3 regions of the Cobetia amphilecti genome follow, and region 2 is predicted to be linked to each of the others. Evidence: predicted binding sites of a transcription regulator. Region 2 holds the regulator's gene; each other region holds the start of a gene.
What was found. Region 2 encodes PhoB, which activates phosphate uptake and scavenging genes when phosphate is short. Its sites were predicted from a motif close to TGTCATANNNNTGTCANA; they were not measured.
Positions count from the first base shown of each region.

Region 1: R1T44_RS08530 (UTRA domain-containing protein) is a predicted target of PhoB. The motif match lies at 2,503-2,520, and genes of this name have one in related genera.
Region 3: ugpB (sn-glycerol-3-phosphate ABC transporter substrate-binding protein UgpB) is a predicted target of PhoB. The motif match lies at 2,209-2,226, and genes of this name have one in related genera.

Region 1 covers NZ_CP136695.1:1,982,349-1,989,601, forward strand. The annotation lists gene R1T44_RS08515 (sodium:solute symporter family protein) at 1-434, opposite strand, end outside; partial or broken gene R1T44_RS08520 (PAAR domain-containing protein) at 1,226-1,477, shown strand; gene R1T44_RS08525 (putative quinol monooxygenase) at 1,774-2,406, shown strand; gene R1T44_RS08530 (UTRA domain-containing protein) at 2,742-3,455, shown strand; gene R1T44_RS08535 (putative 2-aminoethylphosphonate ABC transporter substrate-binding protein) at 3,601-4,632, shown strand; gene R1T44_RS08540 (putative 2-aminoethylphosphonate ABC transporter ATP-binding protein) at 4,695-5,918, shown strand; gene R1T44_RS08545 (putative 2-aminoethylphosphonate ABC transporter permease subunit) at 5,915-7,253, shown strand, end outside.
Region 2 covers NZ_CP136695.1:272,487-279,739, forward strand. The annotation lists gene R1T44_RS01220 (chorismate--pyruvate lyase family protein) at 334-891, shown strand; gene ubiA (4-hydroxybenzoate octaprenyltransferase) at 959-1,849, shown strand; gene phoB (phosphate regulon transcriptional regulator PhoB) at 2,073-2,762, shown strand; gene phoR (phosphate regulon sensor histidine kinase PhoR) at 2,770-4,092, shown strand; gene cysZ (sulfate transporter CysZ) at 4,279-5,007, opposite strand; gene phoU (phosphate signaling complex protein PhoU) at 5,204-5,929, opposite strand; gene pstB (phosphate ABC transporter ATP-binding protein PstB) at 6,149-6,994, opposite strand; gene pstA (phosphate ABC transporter permease PstA) at 6,991-7,253, opposite strand, start outside.
Region 3 covers NZ_CP136695.1:1,108,174-1,115,426, reverse strand. The annotation lists gene R1T44_RS04755 (acyl-CoA dehydrogenase) at 1-1,258, shown strand, start outside; gene R1T44_RS04750 (hypothetical protein) at 1,422-2,009, opposite strand; gene ugpB (sn-glycerol-3-phosphate ABC transporter substrate-binding protein UgpB) at 2,375-3,745, shown strand; gene ugpA (sn-glycerol-3-phosphate ABC transporter permease UgpA) at 3,946-4,821, shown strand; gene ugpE (sn-glycerol-3-phosphate ABC transporter permease UgpE) at 4,821-5,666, shown strand; gene R1T44_RS04730 (sn-glycerol-3-phosphate import ATP-binding protein UgpC) at 5,769-6,884, shown strand; gene R1T44_RS04725 (glycerophosphoryl diester phosphodiesterase) at 7,065-7,253, shown strand, end outside.

The DNA.
Region 1 (7,253 bases), 1.7 Mb from region 2:
TTGACCATCAGGCTGATCACGCTACCCAGCAGGTTGGAGAGCGCCAGAATCAGCTGACTGGAGGAGCCGTGGCGCGCATGGATCAGCTCGCCCAGTGTATGCGCATTGGGCGCCAGCTTGCGGAAGCGGCGACCGAAGGGGTAGATGAACAGAATCATCAGTGCACCCCACAGGCCATAGTGGATCGGCCCTGAGACACCATAGGTATAGCCGGAGGTGGCGGCGGCATAGAAGGAGGCCGCCCAGATCCAGGTAGCCGTCATGCTTGCCGCGCCCATGCCGAAGCCAACGCGATGGTTGGAGACCATGAAGGCATCGGCATCTTCATTTTTCTTGCGGATCCCCAGCGTCATCAGGTAGGTGCCGCCATAGAAGGCAAGCAGCAGCAGTACGACAGTCAGGGTAGAGAATTGATATAGCGATTCGTTATTCAAGAACTGGCCCTCGGTAGGGAAACAGGGCGCTACGCAACGCAGTCGCCTAAGGGCAAACGGTTGTCGATAGCGACGAGTAAGGAGGGGAAGGTTCTTAGCCGTGGACGTAGTTCTGCGTCATTTGCTCAAGCAAATGGCATCCAGCGCAGCACGTGGGCCGCGTCATCAATAATCGGCAATCTCGGTCAATGAAGACGGAGTTGGTGGCACTTCCCGGTCAGGCGGGAACTTGGGGGAGGGCGGCGTGGCATGCATCTGCCTTCATCGGAATAATGATATCGCATACGCGTCCTTGTTATCGGTCAAGCCTTGCAAGGGCGCTGATGCGAGTTGTTGGTCAGCCCCAAGCTTGGCAAAACGGTGTTTTTATTTTTTCTCGTTATCAAATTCGTTGGCAACGATAAATTATGCGCATGTCAATGTCCACACCCTGGCGGGGAAAGCTTGCCTCTCATTCACCTCAACGATGATTGGACGAGCGGGTGCGACGATGTTCAGTTGCGTGACACGTGCCAGAGCAGCATGAAAGACATGACGTATTATATAAATAATATTACTCGGCATGAGTTGTGTTTATTTGCTGAGTGTTCTGAATGGTGCCAGAAAGTGAAATAAATCGTTGTCATTACGTCATGCGTATTTCTTGTCCAATGCTTGAGGAAAAGACTCCCTCAATGGCCCAAGCAACGGCTGACTCGGCGTGGAAGAGGACGTTGACACATGGGAGAGCGAGTCTTCAAAGCGGCCCAGCTGTAGGGTCTCGGATGCTCAGTTCCGGCGATGGCGTTATAGTGCCAGGTGATAGCACCACACATGGCGGCAAGGTGGTGTATGCCCAGTCCAACTATCTGTTGGAGGGCAAGCCGGTGGCAGTGGTGGGGGGCATGGTAAGGTGTCCCAAGGATGGCCACAGCATCTGCAGCATCATCTAGGGGCATCCCACCATCAGCTTGAATGGCAAGCCGGTAGCGTTTCACGGCTGTCACACGTCATGTGGGGCGGCGCTGATCTCTGCCGCGAGTGGCAAGCAGGGCCTGGGTTGAGGACGTGAGCTGGTCGATGAGTTGTCTGTATTCGTTGATCCTGTAGCCCTGCCTGCGGGATCTTTCGTTCTGAATCTGCGTGAGGCCGCAGTTTCTTGTTTCAAGCGGCGCATTGCAGAGGAAGGGGCTGTATTCACGTTCAAGGTTTCATTGAAAGTTTTTCTCTGCGCCGCGGGTTTTTCAGCCAGGCAGCGAGAGATAGTGTCAGTCACTTCCCGAGACAGACCTGCTGCCACGTGACGTAACAGCTCTTGCCGTTGGGCCTATGACAACCACTGACTATAAGGGGCATCTCCATGCTCACCTTGATCGTGAAATTTGACGTCAAGCCCGAACAACTCGCTACCTTCAAGCAGGCCTTGGCTGACAACAAGCTGGGCTCAGCGGCTGAACCGGAGATGCTGGAAATGCGTTTCTTCGCGGCCAAGGATTCTCCCACCACCATCTTCGCCTACGAGCGCTGGGCAAGCGCCGAAGCTCATCAGGCACATGTGAATCAGCCATACGCGCAAGCCCTGCTGAAACTGGCTGACACGGCGTTGGCATCGCCATTCGAGGTGATGCCCTTGAACGATACTGACCCGGCGCCATTGCATGAGGCGAACCCCAGGCACGTGCAGCCGGAAGATGAGGTATTCAGTATCTTCTTCATCTTCAAGATCAAGGAAGAATATCGCGCTCGATTGCTGCAGCAATTCACCACGCATGTGGCGAAGACGCGCAGTGAGGAGCCGGGCAATCTCGTGTTTGATCTGTATACCATCGACGGGCAGGACGACACGCTGGTGATATACGAGCATTGGCGCACGGAGTCAGACCTGTGGGACATTCACTTCCAGCAGCCCTATGCCATCGAGACAGGCAAGCTCTTGGAGCAGGCCATGGTCGGGGACATGCAGCAGTACCTGAATATCGTCAGCGAGTTCTGAGTTCTCCCGCCGGTCATTCGTTTCCTGTTTACCCATGCGATGCGCAGTCTTTAGAGGCTGCGCATTGTGCGTTCACCCCCTCCTTGAACATCAGCGTGTCATCCCACCGCCATCCACGCCTGTGAGCTCAACCAGGCGGCTGTCATGAAACCCTGCAGCGCCAGCGGCACGTAAGCTGGCAGGCCAGTGCGAGTCACGCGAATGTGATAGTTTCTGGAGCGTCCAGCCGTTTGGCGGCGCAGAGTCCCGGGCATTTTCTTCGCCGGCGGGGCAAGCGGCGCCGTGTTATTACCCGGTAGTGGCAACCCCTTCATCTTTGGTCAGGACCCCTCGTCATGAGTGATGCGTATTACCTCCACCTTACCGATCGCCTGCGCGAACAGCTGAAGGACCCTGATGCCTTTGAAGATGGGCGATTGCCCTCGGAACGCGTGCTGGCCGAGCGCTTCGATACCACGCGCGTGACGTTGCGTCAGGCGTTGGGGCAGCTGGAGGGAGAAGGGCGCATTCATCGCAGCAATCGGCGTGGGTGGTTCGTGTCGCCGCCGCGGCTGGATTACGACCCCACGCGTGACTCCGGCTTCAATGACTATGTGACGGCGCAGGGGCGGCGGCCACGGACGGAAGTGCTGCTGACCGATGTTCAGGCCTACCCACCGGCTGCGCAAGCGCTGGGCCTGGCGGCCCAGACACCGCTCTATCATATTCGCCGCCGGCGTTTCGTGGATGAGCGCGCCGTGCTCAGCGAGTCGATGTGGGTGGTGCCGGAGCGTGCCCCGGGACTGCTCGAGGAGGGGCAGTTCGGGGTGTCACTGTGGGCGGAGCTGCGCGGGCGCTATGGCCTGACGCTGGCCCACCGTGAGCTGCGCTTCTACTCCGAGTCGCTGGGGGAGCAGGCCGCCCGGGAGCTGGGGGTCGCCATGGGTAGTCCCGGTCTGACCGTACGTCGCGCTACCTTCGATGAGCAGCATCGTCCCATCGGCTATGACGAAGAGCGCTGGCTGCACAATGCGCTGTGCATCACCGTCACGCTCAAGAACAAGCCCTGAACCCGCGCTACAGGGACACTATATGAGGTAACACTGTTTCACTGGGCCTTCAACTGACTGTCACGGGGGTGTCATTCGGCCCGCCCATACTCTTGGTATATACCAGATGGCGAGAGCCATTCATTCCAAGCGTTGGAGAGTCCCGATGTCCTTCTTGACCCGTTCCTTGCTGGCCAGTGCCGTTGGTCTAGTCGTTTCCCTCAATGCCCAGGCGGCCACCGAGCTCACCGTCTATACCGCGGTGGAGTCCGATGATCTGCAGAAATATGCCGAGCGCTTCCAGCAGGCGCATCCGGATATCGACATCAAATGGGTACGCGACTCCACGGGCGTGATCACCGCACGATTGCTGGCCGAGAAGGACAACCCGCAGGCGGATGTGGTGTGGGGCCTGGCCGCGACCAGCCTGCTGGTGCTCGAGAAGGAAGGCATGCTGTCGCGTTATGCCCCCAAGGGAGTCGAGGCGCTGGATAGCAAGTTCGTCGACCCCGCCTACCGTGATGGCCAGGACCCGTCCTGGGTCGGGATGGACGCCTGGGTCGCCTCGCTCTGCTACAACACCGTCGAAGGTGAGCGACTGGGAGTGCCGAAGCCGACGTCCTGGGAAGACCTCACGCGTCCTGAGTTCAAGGGCCACGTGATCATGCCCAACCCGAGTTCTTCCGGTACCGGTTATCTGGATGTCGCCAGCTGGTTGCAGCTGTGGGGTGACGAGGGCGGCTGGGAGTACATGGACCGCCTGCACGACAACATTGCCCGCTACACCCACTCAGGCTCCGCACCTTGCAATCTGGCCGGTTCCGGCGAGGCCGTGGTCGGTGTGTCCTTCGCCTTCCGAGGCGCGCGCCTCAAGGCACAGGGCGCACCGGTGGACCTGGTCTTCCCCGAGGAAGGGCTGGGCTGGGACATGGAAGCCGCGGCGATCATGAAGGGCACCGACAAGCGTGAGGCGGCGCAGACACTGATGGATTGGGCAGTGTCCAAGCCGGCCAATGAACTCTACAACGAAGGCTATGCGGTCGTGGCCTATCCGGGGGTGGCCAAGCCGATCGAGCATTATCCGGCCAACATCACCGAGATGATGATCGAGGCTGACTTTGCCAAGGCGGCCAACCAGCGGGATGAAGTGCTCGCCGAATGGCAGCGCCGTTACGACGGCAAGTCCGACAGTCAGTAAGTCACGCCCAGCCACCTTCGTCATTGCCCCGGCGCCTTGCGCCGGGGTCGGGAGTTTCTCGCATGTCTCTTGTGACCGCACCTCCGCGTCATCACGCCTCGCGCCAAGCGCCGCCAGCGACTGCCGGCGCCTCGCCTCGCGCGGTCTCCGGCCCTGCAGCCCAGGCGCCTGCGCGTGACGCAGCGCCTCAGGCACTCACCACGCGTTCTGCGTCGTCAGACAGCATTCACCTCAAGATCAGCGGCCTCACCAAGCGCTATGGCCAGTTCACGGCCCTGAGCGAGATCGACCTTGCGATCCGCGAAGGCGAGTTCGTGTGCTTCCTCGGCCCCTCCGGCTGTGGCAAGACCACCTTGCTGCGCGCCATCGCCGGGCTTGCGCCGCAGAGCGAAGGCACCATCCACCAGCGCGGCCAGGACATCTCACGGCTGCCGCCGCAGGCGCGCGACTTCGGCATCGTCTTCCAGTCCTATGCGCTGTTCCCCAATCTCACCGTGTTCGACAACGTGGCCTATGGGCTGCGCAATCGGCGCGATGCGCGTGACGCGATGCGCCGGCGCGTGACAGAGCTGCTCACCCTGGTGGACCTGGCCGGCAGTGAAGGCAAGTATCCGGCGGCCCTGTCCGGGGGCCAGCAGCAACGCGTGGCACTGGCGCGGGCGCTTGCGACCGAGCCGGGGCTGCTGTTGCTCGATGAGCCGCTTTCAGCGCTGGATGCGCGCGTACGTCTGCATCTGCGCAGTCAGATCAAGGCGCTGCAGGCACGGTTGGGCGTCACCACCATCATGGTGACCCACGACCAGGAAGAGGCCCTGGCCATGGCGGACCGCATCGTGGTGATGAACCATGGTGTGATCGAGCAGATCGGCACCCCCGCCGAGATCTATCGTCAGCCGGCGAACGCCTTCGTGGCCGAATTCATCGGCAGCATGAACTTCCTGGAATGCTGTCCCGAGAACGCCAGTACCCTGCGTCTGGGTCAGCAGCGTCTGGAATGCGCGGCGCATGATCTTGAGGGTCTGGATCAGGCGCGTCTGGCCATTCGCCCGGAAGCCGTCTCGCTGTGCGCAGTGGGTGAGGGGCTGTCGGCGCAGGTGGATCACGTCGAGTTTCTCGGCGCCTTCCTGCGTATCACATTAACGCTTGAGGGCTGTGGGCAGACACTGTCGGCGGATGTGGCGCTCAAGGACAGTGAGTCTCTGGGCGTGCGGGTAGGCGCCCGGGTGGGTGTGCGTCTGCCGTCAGAGGCGATCCGCCTGTATCCATTGGTGGAGGCGCAGGCATGATGGCGCGCGCATTGCCCTTGTCGGGTCGGCTGTCAGGCGAGTCCGGCTTGCGTCTGTTGATGTTGCTGCTGGCCCTGGCGCTGCTGGTCATCGGGCTGCTGTTGCCGCTGGCCACCATGCTGTTCAAGAGCGTGCAGGACCGCAGCGGCGACTTCGTTGGCCTGGCCAACTTCGCGCGCTATGTGCAGACGCCGGCGCTGGTCGGCTCGATCATCAATTCCGTCAGCATCGCGCTGATCAGTACCCTGACGGTGGTGAGTCTGGCGTTCCTGTGCGCGTACGGCATCACCCGCACCTGCATGCCGGGCAAGCGCGTCTTCCGCATGCTGTCCATCCTGCCGCTACTGGCTCCGTCACTGCTGCCAGCCATCAGTCTGGTGTATCTGTTCGGCAATCAGGGCTGGTTCAAGGATGTGCTGCTGGGGGAGAGCATCTACGGCCCCATCGGCATCGTGATGGGCATGACCTTCTGGATCTTCCCGCATGCGCTGATGATCATGATGACGGCGCTCAGCAACAGCGATGCCCGTCTCTATGAAGCCGCGGATGCGCTGGGAACGCCCAAATGGCGCAGCTTTCTGACCATCACCTTGCCGGGCGCGCGCTACGGCATCATCTCCTGTGCCTTCGTGGCCTTCACGCTGGCGATCACCGATTTCGGCGTGCCGAAGATCATCGGCGGGCAGTTCAGTGTGCTGGCCACCGATGTCTATCGTCAGGTGGTGGGGCAGCAGAACTTCCAGATGGGCGCGGTGGTCAGCGTCATCCTGCTGTTGCCGGCCTTGCTGTCCTTCGCGGTGGACCGCTGGATCCAGCGCCGTCAGGTCGCGCAGCTCTCGGCGCGCGCCGTGCCCTGGCAGCCGACGCCAAGCCCGCTGCGTGACTGGGTCTTCGCGTTGCTCTGCTATGGCGTGGCCGCCGCGATTCTGGCCGTGATCGGCACCGCCATCTATGCCTCGCTCGTGCAGTTCTGGCCCTACAACCTGAGCCTGACCCTCGATCACTACGCCTTCAAGGCGCTGGCGGGCGGTGGCTGGGACGCGTGGCTCAACTCGCTGACGCTGGCCTTCTGGGTCACCTTGATCGGCACGCTGGTCATCTTCTTCAATGCCTGGCTGACCGAGAAGAGTCAGGGCTATCGCCCGCTGCGCCAGGGGCTGCACTTCATGGCGGTGATGCCGATGGCCGTGCCGGGCATGGTGCTGGGTCTGTCCTACATCTTCTACTTCAACCAGGCCGACAACCCGCTGAACTGGATCTACGGCACCTTCGCGATTCTGGTGCTCAACACCCTGGTGCATTTCTATACCGTCTGCCACCTGACCTCGGTGACTG
Region 2 (7,253 bases):
ATCTCCTGAGATCGATCCGAGGGAAGCGCTGATGAAAGAGCGCCAGCAGCGTCCGTCATGAACGCCGATGAATGCGCCCAGCATACCAGCCCGCCAGCAGTGCAGGCATGCCTGAGCGGGAGGCCTTGCCGCCCGGCCATGCTAGACTCGCCATTTCGTCATCCTGACAGGGAATTCACCGTGGTCCGATGCCCAGCAGGCGAGCCTCATCGCGCAGCGCTCACGCCACAGACCTCCACCTGTGAGGCGCCTCATCCGTCAGCCGAGTCCCTGTGCCAGCCTGCGCCTCGCTGGCCTTCGCCCACGCGCGCGGCACCCGCTGCTTCGGCGGCGGTGCGCCGTCATTGGCAGCCGGCTGCCGCGCTGCAAGGTGTCATGCCGGCCGGCTGGTGGGCGTGGCTCTCCTCGACGGACTCGCTGACCCAGCGTCTTGCCAGCGCCATGCAGCAGCAGGATGAACGCGATGGCCAGCCCATTCAGGGCCTGCGCGTGCGCCTGCTGCTGCAGGACACCGGCCCCGCGCGGCTGGATGAGGCACGCCTGCTGGGCATCGGCCCACGCCGGCATGTCTGGCGACGCGAAGTGGCACTCTGTCATGGCGATACACCATGGGTGATCGCACGCTCGCTGGCGGCGCTGGACCTGGCCCACGGTCATCGCCTCTCGACGCTGGGCGAGCGCTCGCTGGGCCATTGGCTGTTTCGCCAGCCCGACCTGACCCGCAGCGCCATCGATGTCAGCCGCGCCCCGCTGGTGCTTTCGAGCCCCAGGCCGCTGGCCCGCACCACCAGCCTGTGGATGCGCCGCTCGATGTTCTCGCATGGTCGCTTCAAGGTGCTGGTGCAGGAGGGCTTCACACCGGCCTTCCAGCACGCGCTGCAGCTGGCCTGAGCCTTGCGCCCGACTGGCCTCGTATCCCTCTCTTCCCTTGCCCACTACCACCCGCCCAGGAGCCCCGATGACCGCGTCATCCACTTCCGCCGCTTCGCGTCCTTCCAGACTGGCCGACTACCTCGCCCTGACACGGCTGGACCGCCCCATCGGCACCTGGCTGCTGATGTGGCCGACCCTGTGGGCACTGTGGCTGGCGGCAGATGGCATTCCCGAGCGCACGACCCTGCTGATCTTCATCGCCGGGGTCTATCTGATGCGCGCCGCCGGCTGCGTCATCAACGACTACGCCGACCGCCATTGGGACAAGCATGTCGAGCGCACGCGTGACCGGCCGCTGACCTCGGGCCGCATTTCGGAGCGCGAGGCGCTGACGCTGTTCGGGGGGCTGGTCGCGGCCGCCTTCGTGCTGGTGTGCTTCACCAACCTGACCACGGTGCTGCTGTCGATCGTCGCCGTGCTGCTGGCGGCCAGCTATCCGTTCATGAAGCGCTTCCATCATCTGCCCCAGGTGGTGCTGGGCGCCGCCTTCGGCTGGGCGATTCCGATGGCCTTCGCCGCGACGCTGGAGGAGGTACCGACCTACGGCTGGTGGCTGTTCGCGGCCAACCTGATGTGGACGGTGGCCTACGACACCGCCTACGCGATGGTCGATCGCAACGACGACCTCAAGGTGGGCATCAAGTCCACCGCCGTGCTGTTCGGGCGTGCCGACAAGCTGATGATCGGCCTGTTGCAGCTGGGCATGCTGGCGGTGTTGATCGGCATCGGCCTGCAGCTGGCGCTGGGCATCTTCTACTGGCTGGGGCTGGCTGCTGCCGCCGTCACCTTCGTCTGGCAGCAACGTCTGATCCGTGAGCGTGAGCGTGCGCCCTGCTTCCAGGCATTCCTCAACAATCATTGGACGGGTCTGCTGATCTTCGCCGGTATCGCCCTGGCGACCTGGCCGATGAGCTGACTCCTGCATAAACATTAGTATTATTTAATCTAAAGCGACCCCTGCCCTCTGTTGCTCCCCAGCCCACGGTTCATGCCTGCCTGCCGCGCCTCCAAGGCGGCTGGCAGGCTTGCGTGCAAGCTGCCATGCTGGCAGTTGTCATCTCGTTGTCATATAAGCGGGTTGTAATCGTCATCGACTTGTCATTCTGGCGCGTGCGCCGACTGCTGCATGGGATCTAGCGATGAGCTCCAAGACCGTACTGATTGTCGACGATGAATCCTCGATTCGCGAGATGATCGCCGTTGCCCTCGAAATGGCGGATTACCGCGTGCTGGAGGCAGACAATGCCCAGGACGCCCACGCCATCGTCGTCGATGAAAAGCCCGATCTGCTGTTGCTGGACTGGATGATGCCGGGCACCAGTGGCCTGGAGCTCGCGCGGCGCCTCAAGCGTGACGAGACCACCTCGGAGCTGCCGATCATCCTGTTGACCGCCAAGGGCGAGGAAGACAACAAGATTCAAGGTCTGGAAGCCGGTGCCGACGACTACATCACCAAGCCCTTCTCGCCGCGCGAGCTGGTCGCCCGTCTCAAGGCCGTGCTGCGTCGCACCACTCCCAAGGGAGTCGAGGAGGCGGTGGAAGTCGAAGGCCTGATGCTCGACCCGGCCAGCCACCGCGTCACCGCCCACGGCAACTCGCTGGATGTCGGCCCGACCGAATATCGCCTGCTGCAGTTCTTCATGACGCATCAGGAGCGTGCCTACACTCGCAGCCAGCTGCTCGATCAGGTATGGGGCGGCAACGTCTATGTCGAGGAGCGCACCGTGGACGTGCACATCCGTCGCCTGCGCAAGGCGCTGGGCACAGGCCATCAGCATCTGATCCAGACCGTCCGCGGCACCGGTTACCGCTTCAGCGCTCAGGCCTGAGGGATTCATGCGCTATTGGACCAACGAGCTATGGCGCCTCGGCTACCTTGCCGGTGGCTTCGGCCTGATCGGTGGCCTGCTGGGTCATCTGGGCTGGGGCCTGGCGCTGGGTCTTTCGCTGTATCTGTTCGTCCATCTCAAGCACTTGAAGAGCCTCTACACCTGGCTGATCACCAATCCCCATGAAGAGCCGCCGCCCGGCGATGGCGTCTGGGGAGACCTGCTCGATCGTCTCTACCGCTACCAGAAGGGCCAGCGTCAGGCTCAGGAGCGACTGCGCAGCATCCTCAACCGTATCCAGGAATCCTCCGAGGCCATGCGCGACGGCCTGGTGATGCTGGACAACCACGGTGACATGGAATGGTGGAACAGCGCTGCCGAGCAGCTGGTCGGTCTCAAGGCCAGCCACGACCGCGGCCAGCACATCACCAACTATCTGCGTGACCCCGTCTTCATCGACTACTTCAATCGGCTGGCCTACCGCGAGCCGCTGACGCTCCAGTCGCCGCTGTCTGACAACCTGACGCTGCAGATCTCCATCACCCTGTTCGGTGACAACGAGCGTCTGGTCATGCTGCGTGACGTCACCCGCCTCTATCGTCTTGAAGAGATGCGCCGCGACTTCGTGGCCAATGTCTCCCATGAGCTGCGCACGCCGCTGACGGTGCTGGCAGGCTATCTCGAGACCTACTCCGATTACGCCGATGACCTGCCACCGCGCTGGCAGCGTGGACTGGGCCAGATGCAGAGCCAGACCGACCGCATGCAGCACCTGGTCGAGGACCTGCTGACCCTGTCACGCCTGGAAACCGACGAGCTGTCCGACAATGGTCGCTGCATCGACATGAGCGCCCTGCTCGGCCATATCCGCGACGACGCCGAAGGCCTGTCCCAGGGGCGCCACACCTTCTCCATCGAGGCCGATGCCAGCCTGTCTCTGCGCGGTGAGGAGCAGGAACTGCGCAGCGCGATCTCGAATCTGGTCTTCAATGCGGTGCGCTACACCCCCGAAGACTGTCATATCACCCTGCGCTGGAAGGCGGATGACCAGGGCCTGCTGGTCGAGGTGGAAGATGACGGGGACGGCATCGACCCGGTCCACCTGCCGCGCCTGACCGAGCGCTTCTACCGCATCGACAAGGGCCGCAGCACCGCCACGGGAGGCACCGGCCTCGGGCTTGCCATCGTCAAGCATGTGCTGATTCGCCATCAGGGCCATCTGGAGATCGACAGCCACCCCGGCGAGGGTGCGCGCTTCCGCTGTCACTTCCCCGACGAGCGAGCCTGTCAGGCGAGCGCTCCCCAGGCCAGCAGTGCGCTAGCCCAGTGATGTGCTGATTCCGTGATGATCTGACCCGGACGCCAGCCCAACGCAGAACGCCCCGCAGCCACCTCGAAAGGAGGCGACTGCGGGGCGTTTCGTTTGGTCAATCAGACGACGCTGCGGCTATTTCAGCGACGAGCCAACTTAGCGACGAGCCAGTTCAGCGACAAGCCAGCTCTGCGACAGGCTGTCTCAACGACGCGGCGCCGGCAACTGACGGTAGTGGCTCTGCCACATCAGTACCGCCCCGGCGACGGCGCCCGGGATGAACAGCAGATTGGCCAGCGGCACCAGCGTCATGACGAACACCGCGGCGCCGAAGGTCAGTGAGGGCCACCAGCGCGCCTTGAGGCGCTGCTTCATGTCACCGAAGCTGACCTGATGGTTGTCCATCGGGTAGTCGAGGTACTGGATCGACATGCTCCAGGCCGAGAACAGCCCCCACAACAGCGGCGAGAGCAGGTTCAGGCCCGGGATGAAGCCGATGATGAACAGCGCGATCATGCGCGGGATGAAGTAGCCCAGCTTGGCCATTTCACGCCCCAGCGAGTCGACGCCGATCTTCATCAGGCCGCGGTCATCATCGATCAGGGTGCCATCCAGACGATGCTCGACCTTCTCGGCCAGAATGCCGTAGAAGGGCGCGGCGATCAGGTTGGTCACCAGGCTGAAGGTGAAGAACACCACCAGCAACAGACTCACTACCAGCACCGGCCAGATCAACCAGCTGAGCCACTCCAGCCACGCCGGTACCTTGAGCATCCAGTAATCGATCCAGCCACCGAACTGGTTGAACAATACCCACAGCGTGATGCTGTAGAGCACCAGGTTGATCGCCAGCGGTACGAATACGAAGCGGCGCAGCCCGGGGGTATAGACCATGCGGGTCCCGCGGACCAGCGCCGATACGGCATCAATCATGCGACGTCCTCGTCATCTCAAAAGAACCGGTCAGCCAGCGGGCTGACCGGAGCCACACCCTAGCACTCCCGCCTGCGCGGCGCAGCTGTCGGCCGCCTGACATCGCTCGCGCTCCCACGACGCAATCGCCCCGCGACCTGCCGGTAAGCAGGAGCGGGGCGAAAGAGGCGACACAGGGGCAGGGAAGCGCGTCAGCTCACTTCTTGTCCAGGTCCTGCGGCTTCAGGTCATGGGTATCGGTGTGACGCACGTCCACGCCCTTGACCAGGAAGATGACGTACTCGGCCAGGTTGTCGGCGTGGTCACCGATGCGCTCCAGCGCACGCAGAATCCACATCACGTTGAGCACCGGCGTGATCTGGCGCGCGTCTTCCATCATGAAGGTCATCAGCGAGCGCATCGCGCTCTGATATTCCAGATCCACCGAGGCGTCTTCACGCAGTACCTTGAGGGCAAGGTCGGTATCGAAGCGCGCGAAGGCCGTCAGGGAGTCACGCACCATGCTGCGCACGTGCTGACTGAGGTGACGCACCTCGACCATGCCGCGCGGGCTCTGGCCGTTCTCGACCAGCGAGATGGCGTTGCGTGCGATCTTGCTCGATTCATCACCGATACGCTCGAGATCGGAGGTGGCGCGGATGACGGCCAGCACCAGGCGCAGGTCGGAGGCCGCCGGCTGACGGCGGGCCAGCACCCGGGTGCACTCGTCATCGATCTTGAGCTGCATGTCGTTGACAGCCTTGTCGTTGTCGCGCACCCGCGTGGCGGTTTCACTGTCGCCTTCCAGCAATGCCGTGACGGCATCCTGCAGCTGCTTCTCTACCAGTCCGCCCATGGCCAGCAGGTGTGTCTTCAGTGCATCCAGCTCGTGATTGAACTGCTCTGAGATATGCTTGCCGTGCGAATCGCTGGTGATATCCATTTCCCTCTCCCGGAAAGTCGCCCACCGAGTCAGGGGGCGTGACATGAATGACGTGACAAGTATGGCCCACTACTGACTGACACAGCGGGCTCCCCCTCAGCATGCCGACACTTGATTGCAGTTATGTTTCACCCCTGGCGCAAAGGCGCTATCTGGCCGCCATCGTCAGCAATATCAGGGCAAAAAGGCTACCTGGCTGCACGTTCGCGGCTGAGCGCGCTAACCGAAACGCCCCGTGATGTAGTCTTCCGTCTGGCGGCGCCGCGGGTTGGTGAACAGCTGATCCGTCGGGGCGAATTCCACCAGGCGGCCCTCATGCAGGAAGGCGGTATCGTCTGACACCCGCGCGGCCTGCTGCATGTTGTGCGTGACGATGATCAGCGTCAGGCGCGAGCGCAGCGAACGGATCAGCTCCTCGATCTTGAGCGTCGAGATGGGGTCCAGCGCCGAGGCCGGTTCATCCAGCAACAGCACCTCCGGCTCGACCGCCAGCGTCCGCGCGATCACCAGCCGCTGTTGCTGGCCTCCCGAGAGCCCCAGCGCGCTGTCGTGCAGGCGGTCCTTCACTTCTTCCCAGAGCGCCGCGGAGCGCAGACAGGATTCGACCTTGTCATCGAGGTGGCGCTTGTCATTCTCGCCGACCAGCCGCAGTCCGAAGGCCACGTTCTCGTAGACCGACATCGGAAAGGGGTTGGGCGTCTGGAAGACCATGCCGATCCGGCGGCGCAGCATCGGCACGTCCACGCCGCGCGCATGAATGTCCTCGCCCTCGAGCAGTACCTTGCCGGAAAGACGTGACTGTTCGTCGAGATCGGTCATGCGATTGAAGGTACGCAACAGACTCGACTTGCCGCAGCCGGAAGGGCCGATGAAGGCCGTCACGCGCTTGCGTGCGATCTGCAGGCTGACATCCTCCAGTGCGCGTCGCGTCTGGTTCTCCTTGCCGACACGTGCCTGATAATCGAGGCTCAGGTGGCGGGTTTCCAGGCAGATGTCCTCAGCCGGCCGCGCAGGCGTCTCCTGAAGAAACAACTGGGGCTTGGGCTGTTCAGAGTCACGCCTCATTCGGTGGCTCCCTTGTAACGTTGTGCCAGCATGTGACGCAGGCGAATGGCACTCAGATTGAGGCATAGAATCACGACCACCAGCACCAGCGCGGTCGCGTAGACCAGCGGCCGACTGCTGAAGGCATCGCTGCTCTGGAAGGCCAGATCATAGACCTGATGCCCCAGATGCATGAATTTGCGGTCCAGATGCAGCCACGGGAAGCTGTCATCCAGCGGCAGGTCCGGGGCCAGCTTGACCACCCCGACCAGCATCAGCG
Region 3 (7,253 bases), 840 kb from region 2:
CAATCTGCCGGTGGCCGAGATGGAAGGCGTGCAGGAGCCGCTGGCCCGCATGGCCGCGATGAACTACATCAGCCAGGCGTCGGTGCTGCACACCGCCAACATGATCGACAACGGCCACAAGCCGGCGGTGCCCTCCGCCATCCTGAAGAGCCAGCTGACCGAGATGGCCCGCTCGCTGCTGGCCGACGGCATGGACATCCACGGCGGACGCGGCGTGACGCTTGGCCCGCGCAACTACATCGGCGTGGCCTATGCCGGCACTCCGGTCTCGATCACGGTGGAAGGCGCCAACATCATGACCCGCAACCTGATGATCTTCGGTCAGGGCGCGATCCGCTGCCATCCTTACGTGCTGGAAGAGCTGGCCGCCAAGGACGCCGATGACCTGAACGCCTTCGACAAGGCCTTCTTCCGCCATGCCGGCCTGATCTTCGGCAACGCGGCACGCGCCTTCACCCAGAGCTTCGGCATCGGCGGCAAGGCCACTGGTTTCGACGCCGTCGCCACGCCCTACGCCAGCCACATCAACCGCTTCAGCGCCGCCTTCTCGCTGTCCGCCGATGCGGCCATGGCAAGCCTCGGCTCCAGCCTAAAGGCGCGCGAGATGCTGTCGGCACGCCTGGGCGACGTGCTCTCCAACCTCTACCTGGCGTCACTGACGCTCAAGCAGTGGCACGAATCCGAGGCCTGCGAACACGAAGAGGCGCTGTTCCACTACAGCATGCAGTGGCTGCTGCACCGCGCGGAAAAGGCACTGGATGAGCTGTTCGCCAACCTGCCCAACCGTGCGCTGGGCACTGCCCTGCGCGTGATCGCCCTGCCGCGTGGCCGTCAGTTCGCCATGCCCAAGGACAGCCTGACCCGCGAGATCGCTCGAGCAGTCTCCACCGACACTGCACTGCGTGCCAAGCTGACCGACAACACCTGGGACGCGCAGGACGAAGACCAGCAGGACAACGCCCTCGCCCGCTACAACGCGCTGCTCAAGGACTACCCGCGCGCCGAGCCGATCTACAAGGCGCTGGCCAAGGCCTACCACAAGGGCGAGATTCCGGCCGACGCACTGTCACCGGAAGCGCGTATCGAAGCGGCGGTCGAGGCAGGCATCCTGTCCGCCGAGGATGGCGACTTCATGCGCGTCTTCGAAGCCGAGGTACTCGACATGCTGACCGTCGACCACTTCGAATTCGACGCCTTCGTGCGCAAGCCGATGGCGAGTGACGGCACCGCCTCCAACCCGCAGCAGGACGCCGCCTGATGACTGGCCGACGCCCGCTTGATCGACGCCCACGCGATCGACGCCCATCTGATCGATACAGGAATTGATCACTGATCACTGATCGCAGAACCACAAAGGCCCCGCTCAATGAGCGGGGCCTTTGTCTTGGCAGAGCATGCCATTCGCGTGCGTCATCTCATCCTCAGATATGACGCGCGAAGTGCTCCAGGTCACGCACGAAGGCGTTCTTGTAGGTCTCGAAGTCCTTCGGGCGCGCCTTGAAGGAGCGCTTGATGCGCTCGCGATCCAGGCGCAGCGGCGCGTCGAGGGCCGCCAGGTTGCCGACACGCGCGGCCGGATTCATGCCGACCAGCTCGCGCGGCTGATCGCCTTGGGCCTCGGCCTCCAGCCAGTCGTTGATGCCGGCGCGACGCAGCACGCTGACCAGTGAGCTGTCGGTGATGCGCACCTGCAGGCGGCCGTGATCGGACAGCTGGGAGACCAGCGCGATGCCGTGGTCGTGCCCGCGATGCACCGTCGGCGTCGCCCACAGCGCCAGATTCAGGCCACGTGCGTTCTCGTCGAGTACCAGCAGCGCGGCAGAGTGGATGCGCTCGGCATCGTCGACCAGCGCGAACAGGCGCGCCATCTCATTCTCGAACCACACCCCACGCACGCCGGCGTAACTCACCAGCGCATCCAGGCCCCCTTCGCGGCCATGGACTTCGGCGCACAGCATCGCCAGACAGGCATCACGTCGGGCACCGGCACTCACTTCAACCACTTTCATCGCGTTCTCCGCCACAGGCATTTTCAGCGCGCAAGACTAGCACACTCGCTCGCCGGCCGCTTATTCCGGCCTTGAGTTGCCCCCGGCGCCTCGCTTGCCAACCTGAGCCGAGCTGGCGGCGCCACACGCCGGCTGCTCAGTCACAAATTCTGTCATAAGTTCAGCCATAAGCTCAGCTTCGCTCGAATGAACATCTACCTGTCACAAAGTTGTAAGGCGGGCGCTATAGAGTCGTCTACGCTTTTCGGACGATCATCAAAAGAACAAGAAAATGTTCACTTGATCGTCGCCATCGATCGTCAGCGGCCAGCGTCCTTCTTCTTTGTTGCGGAAGCTGGCCAGGGGAACCTCTCAGGAGTTTGACCATGCGCCGCCCAACTCATCATGCAAGCACCCGCACGACTGCCACCGCGACTCGTCGCCTCGCCAGCCTCGCGCTGGCCATCGGTTTCGCCTCCGCCTCCGCCAGTGCCCTCGCCGCCACCGAGGTGGAATGGTGGCACGCCATGGGGGGCGGGCTCGGCAAGAAGGTCGACGAGATCGCGGCCGACTTCAATGCAAGCCAGGACGACTACGTCGTCAAGCCGGTCTTCAAGGGCAACTACTCCGAGACCATGACCTCCGCCATCGCCGCCTTCCGCGCCGGAAAGGGCCCGGACATCGTGCAGATCTTCGAGGTCGGCACCGCCACCATGATGAGCGCCAAGGGCGCGATCGTCCCGGTGCATCAGCTGATGGCAGACTTCGCGCCGCAGGAAGGCACCGCCTTCGATCCGAACGCCTACCTGTCTGCCGTCACCGGCTATTACACCGACACCGACGGCAAGATGCTGTCGATGCCGTTCAACTCCTCCACGCCAGTGACCTACTACAACAAGGACGTGCTGGCCAAGGCGGGCGTCGATTCCCTCCCGCAGACCTGGCAGGAAATGGGCGCTGCGCTCAAGAAGGTCGTCGATTCCGGCGCCGCCAGTTGTGGCCTGACCACCACCTGGCCGTCCTGGGTGATGCTGGAGAACTTCTCGGCGCGCAATGACGTGCCCTTCGCCAGCCAGGCCAATGGCTTCGCCGGCACCGATACCCGCCTCGAATTCAACACGACCGCCGTGGTCGATCACATCCAGCGTCTCGATGACTGGCAGGCCGACAAGCGCTTCGTGTTCGGCGGTCGCTTCGATGACGCGGCGCCCAAGTTCTACTCCGGCGAGTGCGCGATGATGATGGGCTCTTCCGCCAGCTATGCCGGCGTCAAGGAAAGCGCCAAGGGCTTCGAGTTCGGCGTGGCACCGCTGCCCTATGACAGCGACGTGATCGAGACGCCGCAGAACTCCATCATCGGTGGCGCCTCGCTGTGGGTGCTGTCCGGTCACAGCGATGAGGAATACCAGGGCGTCGCCAAGTTCTTCCAGTACCTCTCCAAGCCTGAAGTGCAGGCCGACTGGCACCAGTTCACCGGCTATCTGCCGATCACCACTGCCGCGGCAGAACTGACGCGCGAACAGGGCTTCTACGCCGAGAACCCGGGCACCGACGTCGCCATCACCCAGATGACCTCCGCGACGCCGACCGAGAACTCCAAGGGCCTGCGCCTGGGCAACATGGTGCAGATTCGTGACGTGATCAATGAAGAGCTGGAGAAGATCTTCTCCGGCAAGGAAAGCGTGCAGGACGGCCTCGACAACGCCGTCAAGCGCGGCGATTCGCTGCTCGAGAAGTTCGAACGCGCCAACGGCTGATCATCGCCACACCGGGGGCGGGCCCATGCCGGGCTCGCCCTCCCGCTATTTTCTCCAGCCAGAGAGCGGAAAGCGCATCCGACATCCGGTGTCCTTTCCCTTCTCTCACGGCTTGATGGCGCAGGAGCGGCCGAGGCTTGCCGACTCCGTGCTACCGACGGAACCACCCAGTCCCTCCTTGCTTGCGAGACCCCTGCTGCATGGCCCATTTCAATCGACACGCCATCACGCCCTGGATACTGCTGGCGCCTCAGCTGCTGATCGTGGCCGTGTTCTTCTTCTGGCCGGCCTACCAGGCCATCGAACAGGCCTTCTATGTCGAGGATGCCTTCGGGCTCTCGCGGGAATTCACCGGGCTGAGCAACTTCGTCAGCGTGCTGAGCGAGCCGGAATATCTCACGACACTATGGACGACCACCTATTTCTCCTTTGCGGTGGCCTTCGGCGCCATGGCACTGGCGCTGGGGCTCGCCGTACTGGCGGACCGCGTGCTGCGCGGCGCACACGCCTACAAGACCCTGCTGATCTGGCCCTACGCCGTGGCGCCCGCCGTGGCCGGGGTGCTGTGGCTGTTCCTGTTCGACCCGACGCTGGGCATTCTGCCGGAGCTGCTGTCCGCCATCGGCATCGACTGGAATCACAAGCTCAATGGCGATCAGGCCATGTTGCTGGTGGTGCTGGCCTCGATCTGGAAGCAGATGAGCTACAACTTCGTGTTCTTCCTCGCAGGTCTGCAGGCGATCCCCAAGAGCCTGCTGGAAGCGGCCGCGATGGACCGCGCCGGCCCCTGGCGGCGTTTCTGGACCATCACCTTCCCGCTGCTCTCGCCGACCAGCTTCTTCCTGCTGGTGATGAACGTGGTCTACGCCTTCTTCGAGACCTTCGGCACCATCGATGCCACCACCCAGGGCGGCCCGGCCGGCTCGACCCGCACTCTGGTCTACAAGGTCTATGAAGATGGTTTCGTCGGGCAGGACCTGGGCTCGAGTGCTGCCCAGTCCGTGCTGTTGATGGTCATCGTCGGCGTGCTGACGCTGATCCAGTTCAAGTATGTCGAGAAGAAGGTGCAGTACTGATGCGCTACAACCGCCCCGGGCTTGATATCGCAAGCCATGCCCTGCTGATCGTCGGCTGCGCACTGTTCTTCCTGCCGGTCTGGATCGCCTTCAGCGCCAGTACCCACGAGATGGGTGACCTCTACTCCAACGTCGCCCCCGTCTGGATCGGCGAGGCTGGCCTGGACAACTACCGCCAGCTGCTGGCAGACCCGGTCAGCAGTCTCGGCGCCGACGTGATGACCCTGCTGTTCAACTCGATGCTGATGGCACTGGGCATCGCCATCGGCAAGATCATCATCTCGGTGCTGGCCGCCTACGCGATCGTCTTCTTCGAATTCCGCTTCCGCAAGCTGTGCTTCTGGCTGATCTTCATCACCCTGATGCTGCCGGTGGAGGTGCGCATCCTGCCGACCTTCAAGGTGGTGGCCGACCTCAACATGCTGGACAGCTACGCCGGCCTGATCCTGCCGCTGATCGCCAGTGCCACCGCGACCTTCCTGCTGCGTCAGTTCTACCTGACCATTCCGGCGGAACTGGTCGAGGCCGCGCGCATCGATGGCGCCGGGCCGTGGCGCTTTCTCAAGGACATCCTGCTGCCGCTGTCGAAGACCAACATCGCGGCGCTGTTCGTGATCATGTTCATCTACGGCTGGAATCAGTATCTGTGGCCGCTGTTGATCACGACCGATGCCGACTATCTGACCATCGTCGTCAGCCTCAAGCGCATGCTGACCACCGGTGATGGTCTGGTGCCGTGGCAGGACGTCACCGCCACCACGCTGCTGGCCATGGGCCCGCCGGTACTGGTGATCCTGTTCATGCAGCGCTACTTCATCAAGGGCCTGGTGGACAGCGAGAAGTGATCTCGCGCTCCGACCCGCGACACATCGCCCCAAGCCCCCTGATTCCGTTACGTCGTGATGGACAGACTTGCCCGTCACGCCACCGCTCTGGATACACAACTCATGGCAACACTGGCGCTCAAGCAGCTCAAGAAGCAGTACCCCAATGGCTACAAGGCCCTGCATGGCATCGATCTGGCCTTCGGCGAAGGCGAGCTGATCGTCATCGTCGGCCCGTCCGGCTGTGGCAAGTCGACCCTGCTGCGCACCCTGGCAGGCCTGGAGGACATCTCCGAGGGCGATCTGGAGATCAACGGCAAGCGCGTCAATGAGCTGGAACCCGCCGAGCGCGACATCGCGATGGTGTTCCAGAACTATGCGCTCTACCCGCACATGAGCGTGTTCGACAACATGGCCTACGGCCTCAGGAATCGGCGCACGCCCAAGGACGAGATCCAGCAGCGCGTCAGCGAGGCCGCCGAGCTGCTGGGCCTGACCGGGCTGCTCGATCGCCGCCCCAAGCAGCTCTCCGGCGGCCAGCGCCAGCGTGTCGCCATGGGGCGCGCCATCGTGCGCAAGCCGCAGGTCTTCCTGTTCGATGAGCCACTCTCGAATCTGGACGCCAAGCTGCGTGTGCAGATGCGTCTCGAGATTCGCCGCCTGCAGAAGCGCCTCAAGGTCACTTCCGTCTACGTGACCCATGATCAGACCGAAGCCATGACCCTGGCGGATCGTCTGGTGGTGATGAACGGCGGCCACGTCGAGCAGTTCGGCACGCCGATGGCGCTCTATGATCAGCCCGCCAGCCAGTTCGTCGCCGGATTCATCGGCTCGCCGGCGATGAACTTCCTGAGCGTCACCCAGGCACAGGCCGGCCTGTCGCTACCCTGTGGCGCAAAGCTTGCATTGAATGGCGAAGGCCTGACCACGGGCGCTGAGCTGACCCTCGGCATTCGCCCCGAGCACTTGCAGGTACTGGGAACAGCCGACGCCCTGCCCGCAGGGGCCGCGGAGCTTGAGGCGCGCATCGAGCTGGTCGAACCGCTGGGCGCGGACACTCTGGCGTACTGCCGGCTGCAAGGCCAGAACGAGCCGCTGGTGGTGAGACTGGATGGCGAGCACGCCGTCGCGGAAGAACAGACGCTGCGCCTGGCCATCCTTCCGGCGCGTGCCCATCTGTTCGGCGCCGACGGCAAGCGGCTGGCAACCCGCGAGCAGGCGACAGCGGCCATCGAATGAGCGCTTCCGTCCTGTCGCGGGCCGACGGAACCCCTTGCCCTGATAACGTCATCATTGGATGGTAATGCTTGAGACCTGCCCTGATCAGTCTCGCGTCTGAGCATCAGTGATCCGCCTCGACCGATCAGCGCCACAGCTGCGTGGCGGGCAGACATGCCATTCTTTCTGTGAGGATTCACCATGGTTTCATCGTCACATTCAGCCGACGCATCACATTCAACTGACAGCGTCCTGTCCCTGCCCCTGGCGATCGCACATCGCGGCCTGTCGGCCTATGCGCCGGAAAACACCCTGGCCGCCATTCAGGCGGCGCATGAAGCAGGCTTTCAATGGGTGGAACTGGACGTGCAGTTGCTGGGCGATGGCACG